Regions from separate parts of the Oleiphilus sp. HI0086 genome, predicted to be linked through region 1. Evidence: predicted binding sites of a transcription regulator. Region 1 holds the regulator's gene; each other region holds the start of a gene.
The links. Region 1 encodes PhoB, which activates phosphate uptake and scavenging genes when phosphate is short. Its sites were predicted from a motif close to TGTCATANNNNTGTCANA; they were not measured.
Positions count from the first base shown of each region.

Region 2: A3756_RS18525 (alkaline phosphatase PhoX) is a predicted target of PhoB. The motif match lies at 2,464-2,481, and genes of this name have one in related genera.
Region 3: A3756_RS00880 (PstS family phosphate ABC transporter substrate-binding protein) is a predicted target of PhoB. The motif match lies at 2,301-2,318, and genes of this name have one in related genera.
Region 4: A3756_RS02320 (NAD(P)H-quinone oxidoreductase) is a predicted target of PhoB. The motif match lies at 2,037-2,054, and genes of this name have one in related genera.

Region 1 covers NZ_LWFZ01000001.1:9,496-13,779, forward strand. The annotation lists gene A3756_RS00050 (chorismate lyase) at 1-298, shown strand, start outside; gene ubiA (4-hydroxybenzoate octaprenyltransferase) at 303-1,184, shown strand; gene phoB (phosphate regulon transcriptional regulator PhoB) at 1,304-1,999, shown strand; gene phoR (phosphate regulon sensor histidine kinase PhoR) at 2,176-3,516, shown strand; gene cysZ (sulfate transporter CysZ) at 3,531-4,284, opposite strand, start outside.
Region 2 covers NZ_LWFZ01001040.1:2,821-7,104, forward strand. The annotation lists gene A3756_RS18520 (hypothetical protein) at 1-425, opposite strand, end outside; gene A3756_RS18525 (alkaline phosphatase PhoX) at 512-2,395, opposite strand; gene hflK (protease modulator HflK) at 2,566-3,456, opposite strand; gene hflC (protease modulator HflC) at 3,440-4,284, opposite strand, start outside.
Region 3 covers NZ_LWFZ01000058.1:136-4,419, reverse strand. The annotation lists gene A3756_RS00890 (ATP-dependent helicase) at 1-1,625, shown strand, start outside; gene A3756_RS00885 (acyl-CoA thioesterase) at 1,638-2,036, opposite strand; gene A3756_RS00880 (PstS family phosphate ABC transporter substrate-binding protein) at 2,397-3,365, shown strand; partial or broken gene A3756_RS00875 (phosphate ABC transporter permease) at 3,522-4,284, shown strand, end outside.
Region 4 covers NZ_LWFZ01000167.1:13,209-17,492, forward strand. The annotation lists gene A3756_RS02310 (alpha/beta hydrolase) at 1-164, opposite strand, end outside; gene A3756_RS02315 (lysophospholipid acyltransferase family protein) at 164-1,975, opposite strand; gene A3756_RS02320 (NAD(P)H-quinone oxidoreductase) at 2,158-3,141, shown strand; gene A3756_RS02325 (acyl-CoA synthetase) at 3,172-4,284, shown strand, end outside.

The DNA of each region.
Region 1 (4,284 bases):
GGAAGTTGAGCTGCTTTGTTTCGGAGAAGTATGGGTGATAGCGCGCAGTATTATTCCGAAAACAACGCTAAGTGGTTATGAAAGACAGCTTCAGTATTTGGGAGATAAGCCTTTAGGCGCATTTCTGTTTAAATCCAGAGTTATGACGCGTAGTAAGCTTGAAAGTGTCTCCTTGGTGAAACAGTTTAAAGAACCCGTATTTGGGCGGCGCTCGGTATTTTTTCTTCGTCAGAAACCATTGCTGGTGAGCGAACTATTTATGCCTCGGGTATTTGAGGCAAGCAAACGAGAGAAATAGGCATATGAATACTCAGAGTAAACCCGCGTTTGCAAGTGTTGCAATGGACTACGTAAGGCTTGCGAGGTTGGATAAGCCTATAGGTATTTATCTGGTTTTGTGGCCAACGCTTTGGGCATTATGGTTTGCTGCCGAGGGCATACCAGCTATGGATGTGTTAGCTATTTTTATCGCCGGCTCTGTTTTCATGCGCTCGGCAGGCTGCGTAATCAATGACTTTGCGGATAGAAAAATAGACGGTCATGTAAAGCGCACTGAAGCTCGCCCTCTGGTGACGGGGCGGGTGAGTGCAAAACAGGCTTTGATCTTTTTCGCCGTTTTATGTCTGTTGTCTTTCATCCTGGTTTTGTTTACCAATGAACTGACAATTTACCTTTCATTTGGTGCACTCGCACTTGCTTCTGCTTATCCCTTCATGAAGCGCTATACTTATTTACCACAGGTGGTCTTAGGTGCTGCATTTGCCTGGTCCGTTCCTATGGCTTATGCCGCGCAAGTGAATGAACTGCCTGCGCATATCTGGTTGATCTATATGGCAACAGTCTTGTGGACCGTTGCTTATGATACGATGTATGCCATGGTCGATAGGGATGATGATATCAAAATCGGCGTTAAATCCACGGCCATCTTATTTGGTTCGGCTGATCGGGCGATTATCGCATTTTTGCAGGTTTTGGTGATATTGACGCTGAGCTTGTTAGGTGAACAGCTTGAAATGGGGCAGTTTTACTTTCTGAGTATTGTCGTTGCGTCGGTACTATTTGTATATCAGCAGCACTTGATTCGCCATCGTGACAGAGATGAGTGCTTTAAGGCGTTTTTGAACAATAACTGGGTGGGTATGGTTTTATTCCTGGGACTGTTTCTAGACTTTTATGTCAGGTGAATTGTAAAACTTCGCAAAAAGGAGCGCTCATTAGGTTCTCAGCATAGGCTTACAGTGTAGTGTCATAAAACTGTAACAGCTTGCCGTTTTAATACAGTTTGATTTTTGGAGTAAGTACTATGTCAGAAAAAACCGTATTAATTGTTGATGATGAAGCATCAATCAGAGAAATGATTGCTGTTGCTTTAGAAATGGCTGATTACAATTGTATCGAAGCTTCAAATGCGCAGGATGCATTTATTGCTATTGTGGATCAACGTCCCGATATGATTTTACTTGATTGGATGTTGCCAGGCACTAGCGGAATTGAATTGGCAAGACGCTTGAAACGCAATGAAGCGACCAGTGATATCCCTATTATTATGCTGACAGCTAAAACCGAAGAGGATAATAAAGTACAGGGTTTGGAAGTCGGTGCCGACGACTATATTACTAAGCCTTTTTCTCCTCGTGAATTGGTTGCTCGTCTTAAAGCTGTACTTCGTCGTGCGACGCCTGCGGGTGTCGAAAGTGAAATCGAAATAGATGGATTGGTACTTGACCCAGTTTGTCATCGCGTTACCGCTCACAATAATTTGCTGAGCATGGGGCCAACTGAGTTTAAGCTACTGCAGTTCTTTATGACGCATCAAGACCGCGTTTATAGCCGTTCCCAGCTACTTGATCAAGTTTGGGGTGGCAATGTCTATGTTGAAGATCGAACCGTTGATGTTCATATTCGGCGCCTTCGCAAGGCATTAGGTGAAAGGCATGAATACCTGGTTCAAACTGTTCGAGGTACTGGCTATCGTTTTTCTGCTCAAGGTGCTGCATAGCGCTTGAGCATTGGTAACTTTGTTATAAAATAAGAAAGGTGGCAAGGAGCTCGATTTTTCATGCACATGACTTCGATCATTGACGAAGGGTGCACACTCTCTGTACCGTTTGCGTTTTAATGGCAAACTATTGAATCAGAGAATGAATCTGTCTTCCTGTGCTGGAGCATAAGGTTATGCACAAACGAATCATCGGTCACTTATACTCCCTTTTTTGGGCTGTGATTGGCTTGCTGGTACTTGGCCTGCTGATTGGGGAATTAGCGTGGGTTCTCGCGATTGGCTGCTTTGCCTACTTAGCCTGGACAATCAGCCAGGCTGTTAAGCTGCATCGTTGGCTTTACAGTGTACAAGAAGACCAAGCAATTCCCGAAAGCCATGGTTTATGGGGCGATCTGTTTGACGGTCTATATCAAATTCAATATCAAAATCGCATTACTCAAGAAAACTTGCGGTCAATGATTGCTCGTGTCCAATTATCTACCAATGCACTAAAAGAGGCTGTCGTCATGACTAACTCTGAAGGTGCGATGGACTGGTGGAATGACTCTGCAAGTACAGTACTTGGCTTTAAACGAGAGTCAGATAGAGGTCAGCTGATAACAAATTTGCTTAGAGACCCTTCCTTTAAGCGATATTTTGAAAGCAAGAATTACGACGAACCTTTAGAGCTACGTTCACCTTTAAATAAAAGTGCAACTTTGCAAGTACATATCACTTTGTTTGGCAAAGATGACCGCTTGGTTTTCGCGCAAGATGTGACGCGTGTGCAGCGACTTGAACAGATGCGGCGTGACTTCGTTAGCAATGTTTCTCATGATATGAGAACGCCATTGACGGTTATTAGAGGTTATATCGAAACCTTCCAGGATGCTGAAGATACACCTAAGAAGTGGCGAAGAGCCTTAAATTCAATGCAAGAGCAAACGAAACGGATGGAAAGCCTGATTAGTGACCTCTTGTTACTCGCCAAGTATGAAACTGAAGGCCTGCCTAGTAATACTCAAGCGATCGATATCGAACCGGTACTACAAGAAGTCTACCGCGACGCACGAGCCTTTAGCGCTGACAAAAATCAGAATATTCGTTTGGACTTTGAAAGCACCAAACCCTGTTTATTTACCGGTGACTCTCGTCAGCTTTATAGCGCCTTCTCAAACCTTGCGTTTAATGCAGTTAAGTATACGCCCACCGGTGGTGATATCGACATCAGCTGGTGGCTGGATGAAGAAGGTGCTCACTTTTGTGTGCGTGATACCGGTGAAGGTTTTGATTCCGTTCACATCCCTCACTTGACGGAACGCTTCTATCGAACGGACCCCAGCAGAGACCACTCAAGTGGCGGCTCAGGCTTGGGCTTAGCGATCGTGAAGCATGTATTGATCAATCATAATGCCGAGCTGGAAATCCATAGTGAAGAAGGCATAGGCAGTGAGTTTATTTGTCACTTCCCGGCATCGATAATGGTTTCCAGTAGCTCGGCTAATGAACAGAAAGCGCTAGCAAATGCATCTTGATGAGCTATCTGCATTTACTTGGATAGCTTTTTCTGCGCCTCTGCTTCAAAGTTCATATTGATATTGCCTAAAGATCTTTCTTCGTTTACCCAAAATGCGACCGCGCCACACACCGCAGCGGGCAGTGCCAGAAAATTCACGATAGGCAGAAGCGTTGCCCCAAACGTTACCAGCCCAAAACCTAGTGATGTCAGACGATGGCTAGCCAGGTAGTTTTTCATATCGGGGAAGCTCATCTTATTATTATCTGCCGGGTAGTCGATATATTGAATGGCCATCATCCAGGCTGAGAAAATAATCCAGATAACAGCAATAATCACATTCAAGCCGGGGATTAAGCCTAAAACCAATAGCACTAGCACCCGCGGGATATAATAAACAAGCTTTTGGAGTTCTCGCATGATGGTTCTGGGAACCATTGCCAGTAGCTCGCTCCATGAGAAGTCTTCACCTTTATCTTGGCCGCTTAAGTGCTTTTCAGTGAGTTCTGCCAGGTAGCCATAAAAAGGAGCGCCGATTAAATTCGCGGCGGCAATAAAGCCATAAAACAGCGTCATTAAGATGGCTAAGAAGTAGATTCCCCAGAATAACCACTCCATGAATCCTAGCCATTCTGGGACCCAAGACAATAAGGTCGCCATCCAACCGTCTACTAGGCTATATGCCCACATGATGAGCAGCGTAAACAAGATGATATTTACGGTTAAAGGAACCAGTAAAAATAGGCGAAAGCCGGGCTGGCAAATGATCTTGAAACCTTGAGCCAGA
Region 2 (4,284 bases), on a different contig from region 1:
TCAATAACCTCTTGATCTGAGATCTGACCAACCTTTTCAGTCTTATCTTCAAACAAGTTCTTCCAATGATTGGTCACCCCAACATCAGAGAAAGCATATTCTGCCTGTAATACGCCATCGGCCATATAGTTTGTGCTGGAGCCAAAAGGATGTGTCTGGTGACAAGCCATACATGGATTGTGCTTTGCTTCATGTTTGGTATAACACTGAGGAGGGACAATCGCTTCTTTGTTATAGGTAATGCCATCTTCCGTCGCACGAAGCTGACCTGATGTTCCCTCATTAATCTCTGTCGGGAAATTAAGACTCGCTAATAGCTCTGTTTCAGCATCAGGGTCATTTTGTGTGTTGCTCTTGCTCGTATTCGAATCACTGCTACAAGCACTCATCAGAACAAGTAAGGCCAATAGGTTAATATATTTCATAAGAATTTCTTTAGTGTCTGAGAAAAAAGGAGGGCAACAATTCGCCCTCCCCTTACAGTACTCTTAGAGTACTAACTTAATGAAAACTACAGTGCTGGATCTTCATATACCCAGATAACATTGTTTTCATGATTCCCAGTATCTTCACCAATCAATAGACGACCGTCGTCCATTACAGCTAGGTTATCCGGGTTAGAGATATTGTTAACACTACACTCATTCACATCACGATCAGAGTAGTATGGGCCACCTACAATTGCAGGAACCATAGTATCAACGTCTACGTTGCCAGCGTTTTCTTTCAAGGTCATACGATATACCACACCGCATGGGCCGTGAGTGCCGTCTAGCTGGATATCACCTTCATCATCAGCCATTGTTTTGTCAAATGATGACATAGCCATATACATGTAAGCCTGATCACCATCAGCAGCACCAGCATTCCACCAGTTATCTGCAAGACCATAGTTGATAACAACACCTTCCATCTTACGGAACTCACCCGTCGCGCCCAAAGCAACAGCTGCTTTACGGCTCTCTAGGAAAGCAGGACGGTCATCAGTAAAGGGATCAGCTGCAACAGAACCGCTGCCATCTAGATCCTGAGAAAGCTTAGCTTCAGCCCAATCATTGATTTGCTGATCAGTAATATAGCTTGGGCTAGCAAGTGTGCCCGCATCATATTCAGCAATTGCAGCTTCGATATCAGCTTCAGCACCGTGCGCAAGCTCAATCCACTCAATTGCAAAAGCAGCTTCAGAAGGATCGCTAACACCATTCGTCTGAGTGACTTTCGCAGCGTATAAAGTACCAGAGCTCATATCACCTGCTGCATCAGCAACAAACTTGAAGAACACAACACCCGTTCCGTCATCACTCAAGAATACTGTTTTCTGGTCAGGCATCACTACGCTGTTTTCGTGAGAGAAGCGGCCTTGAAGCTCAAGTTTATTTAGTTCTACGTTTGCAAGCGCTGGGTCTGCAGCAGTGCTAGACGTACCGACTTCAACAATGTAGCCATACTTGTACGGGTTTGGCCATGCACCAGAACCGTCAGTTGGGTAACCCAAGTACTGAGCAAGTGATTGAGGGTTGCTGAAGTATTGATATGATTCATCAAACCAATCAGCCGTGTCATCAAAGTAAAGCTCTTCTGCTGTCAAAGGCGTGCCCCAAGGACTGACAGTACCGAAGCAGTTTACCCACGTTCCATCAACTGAAGAGAAATCTAACATACCTTCAAGAGATATATTTTGGTAACCCGTCTCACCTGCGCCAAGGTTGCTTAGGTTCATACGGCTCATGCTTCCTGGGCGGTCTTCCCAGTTAGTGTATAGGTAGAAGCCTGTACCACCGTCAGAGATAACACCGTTAAAATCCGGGTCATTAGAGCTCTTAATCAGAGTCGTGCCATCGGCAGCAAGAATATCACCCATCTCATTGCCATCGACCAAAGTATCTTCTTGCTGAGCAAGAACTTGATAACGACCTGTTGCTGTCATAACCACTTCTTTATCAGCAGTTGCAATTGGCGCATCCAAGGCAGCAAAGTTAGCCGGGAAGTTATTGAAGTCTTCACCAACAACAACACCTACAGTGCCCTTGTCAAAAATCTTGCCGTCTGCGTCAGCAGTTGTATTTGAAGAACTTGGGTGCTGAACGTTTAAGAATAATGTGCCATCAGTATTTAAGAACATACCGGTGAATTCTGCACCAACTGGCGCTGTTGCATAGCGCTTTAGCCCCATAGGAATATAGTTAGAAATACCATCGCTACCGTCTGCACCATCAGCGCCATCTGTACCGTTAGTACCATCAGTACCATTCGTTCCATCAACACCTGCTACACCAGCTGCACCTGCAGCACCCGCCTCACCATCATCACCATCTTCACAGCCTGCTAGCGCTAAGGTTGCAAGAAAAATGGCCGACACTAAAGGTCTTTTTGTAAACTTAGAACTCACACTCATCGTAACTCTTCCTCAAATAAAAAATCTTAGAATAGATGTTTTTTGCATGCGAAAGTTTGCAGAGCGGAAGTGAAAGTTTAGTGACATTTATGTGAATTAAAAAATACGGTTTCATCAATATAGAGCAGAAAAACCACATAAAAACGCACCGCGCCACTTGCGTTATAGCGCTATAACGCGGGCACCACAATTAGTCGAGATTCACTTAATAGAGACTTAAGCGTTATTAAGCGAGATTGCTGCATCACCCAGTCTGGGTTCTTGCGGTATTCGTTCAGATTACTAATAAAGCTGGCACTGGCACCTTCGGCTTTCTGTATTTCTTCTTCGATTGTCGCTTTGGCAGATTGATGCAAGGCATTGGCCTCACCTCGCGCTTGAGCCATTCTAGAGTTTCTTATGCTTTTCTGCTCCTGAACTCTTTTTCTTTTTTCCGTTCTCGCGATCGTTGCTTGATCAAAATTCTTTTTAATAGAACCGGGAGGCTTCAGCTTTTTAATTTGGATCGCAGTCAACCTGATACCTAAATTCAAGTCCCGTGCCTGCTGTTGAATGGAGTTCTTTAGATAGCTTTGAAATTGAATTCGACCCGTTGTTAACAAGTCGTTAATTGGTTTGCTGGCGATATATTGGATCACCTCAGCGGATGATACTTCAAATAGCAGCGCTTCAGGGTCGAGCGCCTGCGTACGAAAGATGCCAGGCTCCTCTATGGTATATTGAAGTATCAGACTGACCTCCAATAAGTTCTGATCACCCGTTGTCAGTTCCCGCTGAATTGGCGCCGATGTTTCCTCCACCATGTTCAGTTCCATTGAGCGTACCGAAGTCGCCTGTATCTTCTCTACCGTCTCCATGGGCCAAGGTAAATGATAATGCATGCCAGGCAAGACCTGATCGTCGACTATCTTTCCGAATCGCAATAATATTCCACGCTGCTCAGGCCCTACAGAGTAAAAGCCACTTAAGAGATATATCAACGGCAAGAGCCCTAAAAAGATCACCCACAAGACATGCTTATTTGATGCGAGTATATTTCTTAAATCACTTAGCATATGCATCTGACGCTCCGGGGCTCTCCAACAAGCGCTGGACGAGTGGTGACTCACTAGATAGAACCAAGGTCGTATCGTTGCCCATCATGTCTTTGTATAAATCCATGCTTTTTCGAAACTGATAGTATTCGGGGTCTTGGGCATAAGCCTCGGTAAATATTTCGGTTGCTCTGGCTTCCCCTTCACCCAACATGGTTTGCGACTCTCGATGCGCTTTAGCCAAAAGCTCACGTACCTCTCGTTCAGATTCAGCCTTAATTTTTTCAGCCTCTTCAGTACCTTCGGCACGATAGCGAGCAGCAATACGTTTTTGCTCTGCAATCATACGGTCATAGATAGCCTGAACATTTTGCCTAGGGAAACCAAAACGGTTCGGGCGAATAGCAAGCACTTCAATACCGTAATCCTGTAAGGCAACCGGAGCACTATTTGCAGTAATTTCCTCAAATATGCTTCGCAAACTGGATTTGTCAGGCCTTGTAGAGAATATGCCACTCAAGGTCGCATGACCTATTGCAGCACCGATATTAGACGTCACCAGATCGGTCAGCCTCGATTGGGCGACTTCGAGATTACGCAAACTACCCAGAAAAAGCTCAGGCTTTGAAATTCGCCATAAAGCGAAGCTCTGAATCACTAAATTTCGACGATCGCTTGTCACATATTCAGATGCAGGTAGCTTAAGTAACTGCATTCGCTTATCCATAAATACCTTGGTCTGAATAGGCGCAGGCAATTTAACCGTTAGCCCTGCTTGAGTGATGGTGCGAACAGGTTTCCCAAACTGCATAATGACGGCAGCTTCATTTTCTTTCACCACTACCAGACAAGTCG
Region 3 (4,284 bases), on a different contig from region 1:
TGATCGCTATTCAGCAAAATCCCTCTTTAGAAAAGCTTGTTAGCAACAAGATGGATATTGTGCTGGTCGATGAATACCAGGACACCAACGACCTTCAGCACGCACTGTTAAGCTATATCGCAGGGGACCGCGCCAAAGTGACCGTCGTTGGCGACCCTGATCAGACGATATACGAGTTCCGCGGCGCAAAACCCGAATACATCATTAACGGCTTTTCCCAACAGTTTCCAGGGACGCAGAAGCTCAATTTGAGCTACTCATTCCGCTATGGGCATTGCGTTTCTTTATTAGCGAACCACCTGATTTCCCACAACTCAGGGCGACAAGCACTGCTTTGCAAATCACATGAGTCAAACCCCTCTACCCGGGTAGAAGTACACAAGTCTAAAGATGACCCCAAGACAGTGATTGATATCCTCTCAGGCACCCCTTCTCAGGATTTGTCTCAGTATGCAATTCTCACGCGAGTTTGGAGTCAGACGGTGGGCATTGAGCTCGCGTTGTTAGAAGCCGGCATCAATTACCATATGGATGGCTACCCCGGTGTATTCCACTCCAATGAAGCGCAAAGTATTTGCGCACTGTTGGAGTTGGCATGTGGACACTTTAAAACCATGTCTACTGAGCAACGGGCTTTGAAACTGGACCTTCTGTTTCATTTTCCACATGTGGGTTTACCCGACACACAGATCAAGGCCTTTTGTCATACACTTGCTCAGCATGACAGCAATTGGGGACAATTGACCAAGGAAGCCATACCTGAAGATATTAAGCGTATACAAGCTATAAAATTAGAACGGCTGGCAAGAGCACTGAATGCGCTAGAGAACAAACCGCAGCCCTTAGCCGCGACCTTTGCAAGCTATTTTAATGAAACTGAATTATATGAAGGGATTCGTTCTCTTAGCCTGAGCCACGATCATGCAGAGGAAAAAGTCGCCTCAATTCAGGGAATTGCCCGCTTTCTAGCTCAACACAAGCTTAGCCTCGAAGATACGCTCAAGCTTTTTATTAAGCTACAACAAGACTCCGAGCAACATAACCATAAGACTAAAAAAACCGATACGGTCCAGCTATCGACCATTCATCGCGCAAAAGGCCTCGAGTGGAAACAAGTCATTATTCCCGGTCTCAACAACAAAACCCTGCCCTATACCTACAAAGATGAAATGCTAAGCAAAGCCTTGCTCGAAAGTGAAAGGCGTCTGTTATACGTCGCAATGACGCGTGCCAAAGAATGCTTACACCTCCTTATTCCTGAAGATGTTTCGAACAGCAAAGCTCAAATTTCACGTTTCCAGCATGAGCTTAATATCCCGCAAAGCACAGCGTTGGGAAGTGCTCTGGATAGTAAGCAAATAGAAGTCGCATTAGGCAAACCAAGTCGTATTACGAGGCAATATGCAGAAGAGTTACGGTGCACCTTGGTCGCTAGTGATATGGCTTCAGAAAATACTTCAACGAGCAGTGCAATATGGTTCGCAAATACGGTTAAGCATGTAGTACTTGGCTTAGGTTGGGTAAAAGAAGAGTCAGGAAATGCTTTTTCAGTCGAATTCGAAGATAAAGAGCTACGCACATTCAGTAAAGAAACAGCAGATCGCTTCTTTACTGTATTGGACTAGGCTTTCAAGCGCCTAATCGCTATTTGGTAGCGCCCTGATACCGCCCATTTCATCAATGGCCACATAGATAAAAACAGCTTCGGTAATCTTACGGGTTTGACTACCTCGTGTATCGGTTCCGAAAACCTCTACTCGAATTTTCATCGAACTACGCCCGGTATCCATTAGCTCGGTATAGCAACTTACTTGGTCACCGATAGAAACTGGCGATAAAAACTCTACTCTTTCAATCGCAACAGTCGCTGAGCGGCCTTTAGATATCTGGCTCGCTGCGGTCGCTGCGGCCAAATCCATCTGTTCCATTAACCAGCCAGCGTAAATGTCACCATGTACATTGGTATTACGAGGCATCGCAATGACTTGCAAAGTCAGACGACCCGAAGGCCCCAAACCCGATTCAGATGAATTCATTTGATCTCTTTCCTTTAATAAAGCGGCTTGCTTTCAGTATAGCCAAGATCGGAAAAGTGCCAGTGAAAATCATACACATGTGACCAAAACTTGAACTGGCCCCGAATATTTCATTTTTTGTCATAAAAATTGGTCAATGCCGAAGCGACTTTCTTAGATTTAGCTATCTAAGCAATACAACAACTCCCCGCTAAGCCCCGTAGATATGGGATCTAACAGTTTTTTTACATTCTTATGACACTTATGTGACAAACAAGACGGAGCTGTCACATAACTGTAACATTGCATCTTTATAGTGGCCTCATCAAGAAAGTAAGCAAACAAATTTTTCGGCAATTAAGCCACTTAGGAGCACTCAAGATGATAAAGAAAATAGTTAGTATCTTAGCCCTCAGTACATTAGGTGCTGTGAGCACTGCACACGCAGATGTTGATCCAAACCTTCCTAAATACGAGAAAGCCAGTGGCGTTTCAGGCAACCTTTCAAGTGTTGGTTCTGATACCTTGGCAAACCTGATGACACTTTGGGCCGAAGACTTTAAGCGTAACTACCCAAATGTAAACATTCAGATTCAAGCAGCGGGTTCTTCAACTGCGCCTCCAGCTTTGACTGAAGGTACCTCAAACATTGGCCCAATGAGCCGTATGATGAAAGACAAAGAGCGCGGCGCATTCGAAAAGCGTCACGGTTATGCGCCAACAGCCGTTCCAGTTGCAATCGATGCATTAGCAGTATTCGTAAACAAAGATAACCCAATCAAAGGTTTGACTATTCCTCAGATCGACGCGGTTTTTTCATCTACTCGTAAGTGTGGCTTCGACAAAGAAGTAAAAACTTGGGGTGACTTGGGTGTGACGGGTAACTTGGCTGGCCAAACTGTTCAGCTTTTCGGTCGTAACTCTGTATCAGGTACTTACGGTTACTTCAAAAAGAAAGCACTATGTAAAGGTGACTTCAAGAACAACGTAAATGAGCAGCCAGGTTCAGCATCAGTTGTTCAGGGCGTATCTGAGTCTATCAACGGTATCGGTTACTCAGGTATCGGTTACAAGACTGCATCTGTTCGCGCACTACCACTTAGCAAAAAAGCAAGCCAGCCATTTGTTGAAGCGACTTCAGCAAACGCGGTAACAGGCAAATATCCACTATCTCGCTTCCTATATGTTTACATCAATAAAGCGCCTAACAAAGACTTGTCTCCACTTGAAGCAGAGTTTGTTAAGTCAGTATTGTCTCAGCAAGGTCAGGAAGTTGTGGTAAAAGACGGTTACGTTCCACTACCTTCAAAAGTTGCTGAAAAGAGCTTGAAGGAACTTGGCCTACTGTAAATAACACAGGCTACTTCCGTCAGGGATGACGGTTACAAATTGTAATATAATAAAAAATCTTCTCACCATTCTATGATGAGGAGATTTTTACTTTATAATACGCGCACTTTTTACACGCTAAATCTTATTCGCAAAGATAATCTGGACATGACGACTATGAATAAAGCTGCTGTATCTGAGCCACCTAAGCTCGACTTTGATAGCCCTAAACTCGTACGCTACCGTAAGATTAGGAAGATCAAAGACCAGGTTGCAAGCACCTCTATTGGCATGGGAGGAGGCAGTGTCATCTTGGCGATCACGCTGATTTTCTTCTATCTGCTTTATGAAGTTATGCCATTGTTCGAGTCGGCTGAAATTGAGGCCGTCAGTGAATACCAAGTTCCAGCAGCAGACTCAGGCACAACGCTATACTACGCCATGGAAGAGCAAGCTGAAAAAGCCCTTCGTGTGACGGATCAGGGCAATATTATCTTCTTCAATACGCAAGACGGCAGCGTTGTCAGTAATCAGCGCCTACCCATCCCTGAAGGCGTTAGTGTCACAAGCGTCAGTGCTGCAGAGCCCGCCAGTCGCACTATTTTGGCAGGTTTGAGTAATGGCCAAATTATTATCGTTAAGCACAGCTACAAGATCACCTATCCAAACGATAAGCGCCTTATTACGCCTTATATCGAGTTTCCCTTTGGCGAAGAGCCAATGGATATGGACGAATCAGGGCACCCAATTACATTTGTCTCATTATCATTAACTGAAGACGCCATTTTGATCGTTGGCGCGAATGATCAAAGTGAACTGTTCTCAACTCGCTTCTCAAAAGAAGAAAACTTCATGACCGGTGAGGTAATGCTTGAAGCAGAGCCTGTTAGCATGCCGACATTGAATAGTGAACCAAAGTTCGTCATCGCTGAACCCGGTA
Region 4 (4,284 bases), on a different contig from region 1:
CCCTTCGGTTTTATATGCGGTTCATAGACATCAACACTGACGCAGCTGCTATCAATATCACTCCCCTCAAGATAAAGCAGTTCGCTACGGGCAGACTTCTCGCCCGACGCCTGCTCACCATGCAATGTCCACATCACATTCAATGCTTGCCAGGCCGCACGCATTATTTATCTTCCTGTTGTTCAATAACTTCAGGGATATAGCGCTTACGCTTCTTTTCCTTGATCTTACTGACATCGACCATCACTAAACCGTCGATACAATCACCAAAGTCAGGGTCAACACCAAAGCCCAAGAACTTTAGGCCACCCGGTTCACATAGGTCGCTATACTGCTTGTACAAAGTCGGCACGCTACAGCCCATATTCGACAAGATGTTCTTAAGAATCATAAAGTCTTCTTTATAATCCGTACCTGAAAAATTCTGGCTCAAGGCATCAAGCAGATCGTTTGAGAGCAAATAGGGGTGCTTCGATACAGCCTTAGGCCGAGATTCCGTCTCGTCAAAGCTGCCAAAATAAAGAGTGAAGAAGTAAACTAATAAATCTTTTGCTGCTTTAGGCAGGTCGTTCGAGATACTGACCGGACCATATAAGTATTTCACATCAGGGTTCTTGCTTAAGTAAGAACCGATGCCATACCAAAGGTAATCCAAACTTCGTTTGCCCCAATACTTAGGCTGAACAAAACTTCGCCCAAGTTCCGCCCCTTGCTTTAGTAGAGGAAGCATTGACTCGTCATAATCAAAAAGGCTGGCGCTGTATAAGCCCTGAATACCCTGCTGTTCGATAATGTCTTTGGCATTGCCCAGGCGATAGGCACCGACAATCTCCAACTCATTTTCATCCCATAAGACCAATTGACTATAGGACGAGTCATAGTGGTCAATATCACGCCGCTCACCTGTTCCCTCGCCCACTGCGCGAAAGGCAATTTCCCTTAAGCGGCCAATCTCTCTCAATACCGCGCAGCTTCCTTCGTTCTTATAGAGAAAGATCTGTTTATTATCACTGGTCTCACCCAATCGGTTTTGAGAAGCAATAAGCTGCTTAAGTATTTGACGTGATTCAGGGTGAGCAACCGGTGACTGGGTTTGCCATATCCCCTTTTTACCCTTACCCACTTTATAGAGGTGTTTTTTGAACAGTTTGACCTGAGTCTTAACTGGCAAACCACTCTTGGCATAGGTCTCATGAATGACAAGCTTACCGACACGGATCGCAACCGTCTTGCGTGTTTGCTTATACATTTCAGGCACAAGCATCATGGTAGAAAGCGGCTTATAGATCGCAGACACACCGTAAAACAGAGCAGAGTTTGCTGCATCAATATACAAAGGCAACACCGGCGCATTCATTTCTAAAGCTATATCAAGAAAGTCACGACGCCACTTGGTATCCGTCACCCCACTCGGGCGAATACGGGATAATTCTTCACTGGGGAAAAAGATCAGCACACCTTCTCGCTCCAGGTGTTCTTTCAAAGCGACATTACGTGTTTTAGCCGTATTCTCGGAGTAAGGCTGACAAGCCAAAGTAATCGGCGCAAGCGCATCTAACTCATGAACGCCTTCATCGACCACAACACGCACGTCTGACCTTACATCACTTACCAACTTGAATACCGCCGCTGCATCCAGAGTACCTAAAGGATGATTGGCGATAATCACCAAGCGGCCTTCAGTCGGAATTCGTTCTTTCTCATTCCAAGGCGTCTGAAAGGAAAACTCAAAGTGCTGAAGAATCTGCTCGACAAACTCAACACCTTTAAGGTGAGGATGATCTCGCAGGAAAGAGTCTAAGGTTTTTCGTGAACGAGATAGTGAGCTAAGCGGTGCTCGTAATATCTCGGGAATCCCACCGTTTTTATCGGCAAGGCCATCATTGCTAGACATGCGCTCGACAGCAGGTTGAAGTGTACCGTTTGTTTTCTCACTATCTACTGCCTTGTTAACCAACAAGCTCTGAAAACCCATACCTAGACTCCTGTGTTTTTAGGCAGGATAGTAATTCAGTGTGAAGCAAATGTGACGCTTTGGTGTCAGTTTGATGTCAATGGGATCACCACGGAACACAGTTGATAAACTTGACCCTAACCCGGTAGCCCTTTAAATTGCTTGCCTACTCATACGAATTCGCCACGAACAAGAGAGCCAAAATGAAATATATCGACACCCCAAACTTCGGCGCACCTGATGTCATGCAAGTTGCTGAAGGCGAACGCCCTGGCATTCAAGAAAATGAAGTACTGGTGAAGGTAGCAGCAGCCGGCGTTAATCGCCCTGACGTGATTCAGCGACAAGGCAACTACCCGGCCCCAAAAGATGCGTCACCCATATTGGGTTTGGAAGTAGCCGGTGAAGTGGTCGAAGTCGGTTCTGCCGTTACTACCTTAAAACAAGGCGATAAGATTTGTGCACTCACCAACGGTGGTGGCTATGCCGAGTATGTAAATGTACCAGAAAGCCAATGTCTACCCGTTCCTGAAGGCTACTCAATGGTGGAAGCAGCAGCCTTGCCAGAAACCTTCTTTACAGTGTGGTCAAACGTGTTTGATCGCGGTCAGCTGAAAGCGGGCGAGACCTTTCTTATTCATGGCGGTACCAGCGGCATCGGTACCACGGCGATTCAACTAGCCAAAGCGATGGGCGCAAAAGTCTATGCCACCGCAGGCAGCGATGAGAAAGCAAAAGCCTGTGAAGCGCTGGGTGCAGAGCTTGCAGTGAACTACAACGAACAAGACTACCTGCCCACTATCAAAGACCACAATGACGGCAAAGGCATCGACGTAATTCTTGATATGGTTGGCGGTGAGTATATTCAGAAGAACCTCTTCCTCGCCGCGATTGAAGGCCGTATTATCAATATTGCTTATCTTCAAGGCCCGATCAACAAGGTAAACTTCTTGCCCGTGATGCTAAAGCGTTTAACGCTGACCGGCTCGACGCTACGTCCTCAATCTTTGGACGCTAAGGCCGCAATTGCGCAACAGCTAAAAGAAAAAGTCTGGCCGCTGCTAGAGAACAAAACCATTAAGCCTGTGATCGCCAAAACCTTCGCACTCGAAGATGTTGTTGAGGCGCATACTCTAATGGAAAGCAATGCCCATATCGGCAAAATTATTTTAGACCTTTCACACTAAGCACTCATTCCACAAAGAGAACAGCGAAACATGCAAGCGCCTATCAAGCCCGAGACAATCAATGATCTGGACCTGTCGAAAGACTTCAATATAGGCCTTGCGTGCACGCGCCCTCAAATTCCCAACTTTGATATGCAGTCTACCGCGCTCATCGTTGACCATGGCGATGAGAGTAACGAATTACATCAAGCTTATTCTTATCAGCAACTCGATAAGGCATCCAACCAATGTGCTGCACGGTTAAGTGAATTGGGCTTGATAAAGGGTGACAGGGTCATGCTTTGGCTACCGAATGTTATCGAGTTCCCGATTGCCTTTTATGGCACAGTTAAGCTTGGCGGTATTGCGGTGCCCAGCTCTATTCTGCTTAGCGGCGACGAGATTGATTACCTGGCGAAGGACTCTGGTGCCAAAGTGCTGATCACCACCGCTGCGCTGGCCGAGAAGCTACACCTGGATACACTAGAAGAGTCAGAGTTGGCTCATGTTTTGATTATCGACGAACTCGCCGAGACCGCCAGCACAAGTAGCAAGATTAAGTTTCAAAGCTTTGCAAACTTACTAGCAAGTTCATCCGATGACGAAATCGCAGTCAATACCTGCTATAACGACCCGGCCTACTTAGTCTACACCTCTGGCACCACGGGTTATCCAAAAGGCGTATTGCATGCTCACAGGGCTTTGCTGGGTCGCTTACCCGCGGCCTACCATTGGTTTGATTACCAAAGCGATAAAACTGACCGCATTCTGCATTCGGGTAAGTTCAACTGGACCTACGTACTCGGCACCGCCATGATGGACCCGATGCTGCTAGGCAAAACCGTCGTTGTTTATAACGGCGATGCCACGGCAGAAACCTGGCCGAAGCTGATCGCCAAGCACCAATGCACAATCTTTATCGGTGTACCAACCATTTATCGCCAGATCATTCAGAAAACTGAATTTTCAGCTAAAGATGTACCGACACTTCGCCACTGTATGTGTGCAGGCGAGCATCTTTCAGATGAAATGCTTGGGTTATGGCAAGACCGCTTTAATCAGGATATTTACGAAGCTATCGGCATGTCTGAATGTTCTTATTATTTATCGCATCACCCTGCTCGCCCCATTCGCCCGGGCTCTGCGGGTTGCCCTCAGACCGGG